3 regions of the Ewingella allii genome follow, and region 1 is predicted to be linked to each of the others. Evidence: predicted binding sites of a transcription regulator. Region 1 holds the regulator's gene; each other region holds the start of a gene.
The links. Region 1 encodes CRP, which controls carbon source genes, mostly activating them, when cyclic AMP is high. Its sites were predicted from a motif close to ATGTGANNNNNNTCACAT; they were not measured.
Positions count from the first base shown of each region.

Region 2: rhaB (rhamnulokinase) is a predicted target of CRP. The motif match lies at 1,255-1,272, and genes of this name have one in related genera.
Region 3: SBO83_RS12780 (PTS mannitol transporter subunit IICBA) is a predicted target of CRP. The motif match lies at 1,584-1,601, and genes of this name have one in related genera.

Region 1 is NZ_JAWUDN010000005.1:307,154-309,429, reverse strand. It holds gene SBO83_RS13795 (OsmC family protein) at 1-337, opposite strand, end outside; gene crp (cAMP-activated global transcriptional regulator CRP) at 702-1,334, shown strand; gene SBO83_RS13785 (YccS/YhfK family putative transporter) at 1,432-2,276, shown strand, end outside.
Region 2 is NZ_JAWUDN010000004.1:98,015-100,290, forward strand. It holds gene rhaB (rhamnulokinase) at 1-1,147, opposite strand, end outside; gene rhaS (HTH-type transcriptional activator RhaS) at 1,478-2,276, shown strand, end outside.
Region 3 is NZ_JAWUDN010000005.1:81,740-84,015, reverse strand. It holds gene SBO83_RS12780 (PTS mannitol transporter subunit IICBA) at 1-1,367, opposite strand, end outside; gene SBO83_RS12775 (pesticin C-terminus-like muramidase) at 1,982-2,276, shown strand, end outside.

The DNA of each region.
Region 1 (2,276 bases):
AGTATTTCTCGGCGGACAAGGCCACGGCGCGCTCGACCACTTTGTCAGTCAAATCTTTGCCGCTGACAATAAAATGCAGGTTGATGCGCGTGAACAGGCGCGGTGCTTCTTCGCGGCGTTCTGAGGTCAGTTTCACTTCGCAATTGTGCACCTCGTTGCGACCTTTTTGCAGAATCGACACCACGTCGATGGCGCTGCAACCTCCCGCAGACATCAGCAACATTTCCATCGGGCTTGGGGCCTTGTCGCCCGCATTGCCGTCCATCAGAACCTGATGTCCAGAGGCGGATTCACCCAAAAATGTCAGCCCTTCAACCCATTTTACCCGTGCCTGCATGTGCCATACTCCTGATGCGTTTATGAAGCAGAAATTTCCTTCAGACTACTCTTTTAGAAAAAAACCGGCAACGTAACCCGATCGCCATCATGCTGAAGCGAGACAACAGAAGACACCCGCGCAAACCTGTGCTACAAACAAAGCCGTTACACACTGTTTCAGTAAATTGCGGTGATGGGTTTGTGGTTTTCACTCTGAAGCCACGGTGTTAACAGAAATATTCAGATTCTTGTTTCACTCCGACTCCCGCTTGCAGCATTGCTGGACAGTTCATATGCTAAAAGGGCGCGTATTTAAAGACGCCGTACAGGGAACTCTGAGCCCTGTGATTTTGGGCAGCGATAACAACAGAGGATAATAGCAAATGGTTCTCGGCAAGCCACAAACAGACCCTACTCTCGAATGGTTCCTGTCTCACTGTCATATACATAAGTATCCTTCTAAAAGTACGCTGATTCACCAAGGTGAAAAGGCCGAAACGCTTTACTACATCGTGAAAGGGTCGGTTGCCGTCCTGATTAAAGATGAAGAAGGCAAAGAGATGATACTGTCCTACCTGAATCAAGGTGACTTCATCGGCGAGCTGGGACTCTTCGAAGAAGGTCAGGAACGTAGTGCTTGGGTTCGTGCAAAAACTGCCTGCGAAGTGGCTGAAATTTCCTATAAAAAATTCCGCCAGTTGATTCAGGTTAATCCGGACATTCTGATGCGCTTATCCGCTCAGATGGCGACACGCCTGCAAGTAACCTCTGAGAAAGTCGGTAACCTGGCTTTCCTCGACGTTACCGGCCGTATCGCGCAGACCTTGCTGAATCTGGCAAAACAACCGGATGCGATGACTCACCCAGACGGGATGCAGATCAAAATCACTCGTCAGGAAATTGGCCAGATCGTGGGTTGCTCCCGCGAAACCGTTGGTCGAATTCTAAAAATGCTGGAAGATCAGAGCCTGATCTCCGCTCACGGTAAAACGATTGTCGTTTACGGCACACGTTAATTCCCTGAGAAACGGCGCGGCAGGCAACTGTCGCGCCGTTTTTATTGGAGCCTAGGGAGACTGATTGATAGTGCGTGTTAAGCAGCAACGCATGAGATTGTGGCGTCGGTTTTTCTATCATCCCGAGGTCAACTACGCGCTACGCCAGACGCTGGTACTGGCAATTCCGGTCGCTATCGGCTGGATGTTCGGCCAGTTGCAAATGGGCCTGCTGTTCTCGCTGGTGCCCGCCTGCTGCAACATTTCTGGTCTGGATACTCCCCACAAACGCTTTTTCAAACGCCTGATTGTCGGCGGCTCTCTGTTTGCATTCGGCAGCGTGATGCTGCAACTGATGCTGGTGAATTGGCACATTCCCCTGCCCCTTATTATGTTATCGCTGGCGCTGATTATTGGCGTGACCGGCGAGATTGGCCCACTGCACGCGCGTTTACTGCCGGGTGCGCTGGTGGCCACCATTTTCACCCTGAGCATGGCCGGGCTGGTGCCCATCTGGCACGCGCCGCTGCTGTATATCGTCGGCACTGCGTGGTACGGGCTGTTTAACTGGGTTTGGTTTCGCCTCTCTGAAGAGCAACCAATGCGCGAAACCCTCAGCCAGCTTTATATCCAGCTGGCCGACTATTTCGAAGCCAAATACAGCCTGCTCACCCAACACACCGATCCGGAAACCGCGCTGCCGCCGCTGCTGAAACGCCAGCAGCAGGTGATCGATCTGATCGCCCTGCTCTACCAGCAATTGCACATGTTGCCGCAGCAGGGGCATCACCAGCACAAGAGGCTGTTTCAGCGTTTTCAGGTGGCGCTCGATTTACAGGAGCACATCGCCGTCAGCCTGCATTTGCCCGAAGAAGTGCAGAAGCTGGTGGAAGAGAGCCACGCCGAGGCGGTGATTCGCCGCAATGCGCAGGTGATCGCCGCCCGTCTGCGAGTGATCGCCGA
Region 2 (2,276 bases), on a different contig from region 1:
TTTGACGATAAAGCATGGCAAGGCTGTCAAAGATGCAGCGTGCTAATGCCGCAGGGTTTGTTGGGACCGGCTCCCCCTGCTCATGGCAGGCTTCACAGATGGCATCGACCATGGATGCGGGGTTAATAAAGCGCGAATCGTTAGGATTGATAAGGCTGACAAAGGCCGGCAGCGCGGCCGCCTCGTTAATTAAGGACGGCAAATCCTGCACGTTCAGCTCGTTGCAGATGCGCTGCAACAGCCACAGTCCCATGATGTTTTTTAATACGCGATAACTGCCGTTAATCCCGCCTTCATTGGTGACATTCGCCTCAAGAGCTGCGCGATGGGTGAAGGCTTTCGGGCTTTCGATCCCCATCAGCGACCAGGTACCGGAGCTGAGATAAGCTGAGTTTTTTCCGGACATTGGGGCGGCCACCACGGCACTCGCCGTGTCATGGGTGGCAACGCTGGTTACCGGCACGCGGTGCCCGTTAGGAGACAGCCAATAGCCTAATGATTTGCCCGGTTGGGAAGGTTTCTCTAGCCAGCTTTGCGGAATGCCCGCATATTCGAGCAGCTTTTCATCCCACTCTCCGCTGTGGATATTGACCATCTGTGTGGTACTGGCATTGGTATGTTCCCAGTTCATCACGCCGGTTAAACGGTAATACAGATAGTCAGGCATCAGCAGAAGGCGGTCTATTTGCGGGAGCCATTCTGGCTGCTGGCGAGTCAGCGCTTTTAACTGGTAGAGGGTATTGAACGGCAGGAACTGAATGCCCGTGGTGCGATAAATCACGTCTCGACCAAGCTCCAAACAGGCTTGTTCCATCACGCCGTCCGTGCGTTTATCACGGTAAGCGACGGGCAGGCCGACACGGTTTCCCTGCGCGTCCAGCAAGACAAAATCGACTCCCCAGGTATCAATCCCAATGCTGTCGAGGCGAATATCGGCACTCTCCAGCAGGGTCAGGCCAGTAAGAATATGCTGCTCGAGAGCGTCGAGATCCCAAGTGTCATAGCCATCAACTTTCACCAGCGTATTAGGAAAACGATGGATCTCTTTCAGCGTCAGTTGCGCTTTATGTTCACTATTAAAGGTTGCAAGCATCACGCGCCCACTCGAAGCGCCCAGATCAATTGCAGCAATATGGTGGAGTGTCATAACGGCCATTCCTTTTCAGATATGGTCGCAGTTTAGGCGTGTAGCTGGGGCATGACCTTCCCGTGAATGCCAAGCAATGGAGGCAATTGGCAGCATCAAAAAGGTGATTGAGGAGTGGATCACAAAACGATAAAAACGAAGGAATTTCACCGCGAATGTAATGGGAAGAATTTTGCAATTATAGGTTGTGATCTTCGCCGCAGTTCCTTTCAACAGTCGGCAAATCTTTAAAAAATAACCGCAGAACGCGTTTTCTATGCCGTCGTTTTAAGGTTATCCGCCAGAGGTCAGGATAGGGTTATTTCACTTATTGAGGACAGGAGGCGAGACATGACGTTACTAATTGGCGATGATTATTTTGCTTCACCAGAGTTAACCATAGCCGTGGAACGGCGAACTCCGCAGGAAGCCTTCCCTGAGCATTACCATGATTTCCACGAGATCATGCTGGTGGAGAGTGGGTCCGGCGTGCATATCTTTAACGATGCACCTTATACACTTACCGTCGGCACTGTCTGTTTCGTGCGCGCCAGTGACCACCATCTTTTTGAAAGCGTCGATAATCTTCGGCTGACGAATGTGCTTTATCGTTCACCACAGGCATTTCGTTTTCTGCACGACGTCGGCCAATTTCTCCCGCAAGAACATCACTATCAGCAACAGGTGCATTGGCAGCTTAGCCCAACTTTGTTGCAGCAGGCTCTACAATGTATCGCTGTTTTAGAGCAGCATGCGGGGGGAACCCACCCCCAGCAAATCGCGGCGACGGAAAGCCAGTTTCTGCACCTGTTGATCCTGCTCTATCAGGGGTGTTTCCAGCCACTATTGAGAGACACCTCGGAAAACAAAATTAACCAGCTACTCGAATGGCTGCATGGCCATTACAGTGAGGAGATTAACTGGCCGGAAGCCGCAGATCGATTTACGTTGGCACTACGCACCTTACACCGGCAAATGAAGCAGCAAACTGGTATGACGCCTCAGCGTTATCTTAATCGCCTACGTTTGCTCGAGGCGCGCCGCAGGCTACACCATAGCGATCAAAGCATTACCGATATCGCCTACGCCTGTGGCTTCAGCGACAGTAATCATTTCTCGACGCAGTTTCGCCGGGAGTTCTCCATGTCGC
Region 3 (2,276 bases), 230 kb from region 1:
CCGCTGTCGAGGAAGTTAGTCAGTGAAATGTGCTGTGCGTGTGGCACTTGGCGCATTGCACGTTCGGTCAGGTCACGGTGGGTGATAACCAAGTCCACGTCGTCCGGCAGGCTGTTAATCGCGCTGTTGGTGACGCTGATGTTAGTCAGGCCAGCATCCTGCACTTTCTTACGCAGCACGCCTGCACCCATGGCACTTGACCCCATACCTGCGTCACAAGCCACGATGATTTTACGCACGGTAGACAGGTCACCAGCCACGCCAGCGGTAGAAGCTTTGCCGCCTTTAGACTGTGCTTTCATGTCTTGAACGCGGCGAGTGGCTTCGTCCAGATCGTCGCCCTCTTTCACTTTGCTGGTTTTCAGCAGGAAAGCAGACACGATGAAGGAGACCGCGAACGCCGCCACGATTGCCGCGATGTTAGCGAAGTAAGTGCCTTTTGGCGTCATAGCCAGAACCGCGAGGATAGAGCCCGGAGACGCTGGAGAAACCAGGCCGCCGTTCAATACGGTCAGGGTGAACACACCAGTCATACCGCCCAGAATTACCGCCAACAGCAGGCGCGGGTTCATCAGCACGTATGGGAAATAAATTTCGTGAATACCACCGAAGAAATGGATGATTGCCGCGCCGCCGGCTGACTGTTTAGCGCTGCCGCGACCGAAGAACATATAGGCCATCAGTACGCCCATACCCGGACCTGGGTTAGCTTCGATCAGGAAGAAGATTGATTTACCGGTTTCAGTCGCCTGCTGGATACCCAGTGGAGAGAAGATACCGTGGTTGATGGCGTTGTTGAGGAACAGGATTTTCGCCGGTTCAACAAAGATAGAAGCCAGTGGCAGCAGGTTATGGATAACCATGATGTGCACGCCAGCCGCCAACACTTTGGACAAGGCTTCAACCAGCGGGCCGATAGCTAAGAAGGCGAGGATCGCCAGCAGCATACCGATGATACCGGCTGAGAAGTTGTTAACCAGCATCTCGAAGCCGCTTTTGATTTTGCCGTCAACCAGACGGTCAAAGCGCTTGATACACCAGCCGCCCAGCGGACCTGCAATCATCGCACCGAGGAACATCGGCATGTCTGCACCGACGATAACGCCCATGGTGGTGATAGCACCCACCACGCCGCCACGGTCGCCGCCAACCAGACGTCCACCGGTGAAACCGATCAACAATGGCAGCAGGTAAGTGATCATCGGGCCAACCAGCTTCGCTAACGTTTCGTTAGGCAACCAACCCGTTGGGATGAACAGCGCCGTGATGATACCCCAGGCAATAAATGCCCCGATGTTAGGCATCACCATGTTACTCAGGAAGCGGCCAAAGTTTTGAACTCCGACCTTAACGTCTGGTGAAAACATAAAACGCACCCCTATTGATACGCGCTAACAATAAGAGCGCGTGATATCTGTTAATTATCGGTGACGGTTAATACGGTTTTCGTGCCACTGCTTTAAAAATCCGTCCGTCGAATTGCTGTCTGCGAGGCGGACTCTACCACGTGATTATGGCACCGCGTAGACGCTGCGCATTACGTGAGCAAGATCACGCAGCCCACCCCGTCACACCCCACTTTTTAGTGACTTTCATCACAAAACACCCCTGAAACTTAGGTACAACGAATAATTTTTGCGCGTTATCGCGCTTAAAATGTGATTAAAATCACAATTTTACTTTGTCGCTTTGTTATTAAAATGTGACATTCATCACAATTTATTTTTCGATGACGGCAAAAAATCTGTTCAAAAAGCGGCCAGCTGTACGAGCGCCGTCAATGAACCGGTTTACGAGGGGGAAGGTTGAAAGAAAATTACGGTCTGGGGAGGCAGAAATGCGCTGGGTACTACTGATATGTCCTCGACCCTCCCTCTAATGAGGTTATATGGCGTAGAACAACAAGCTTTAAAAAGTTTTTTGGTTTGAGATGGCGCCGAGTATGATTCTGGGGCAACCAAATTACCTCAAGGATTGAGTGATGAAAACGGAACTACCCGTGGAAGGGTATGCGTCAGCCCACGCGCTGATGGAAGCAATGCAAGGAACAAACGGCGATACGTTCTGGCTGGCGAAAGCAGAAGGTCACTGGCACGGCGGCATCCACCTCAAAGACAGCATTTCCGGAACGTCCGGTTTTCGAAGCATGACCGACGGCCATATCGTGGCCTACCGGCTGAATGACGACTACCTGAGAGCCCCTAGCGGGCCAAAAATGTTGAAATTCACCTCTACATTCATCCTCATCAAATCGACCTGCACACCCGACGCTGACA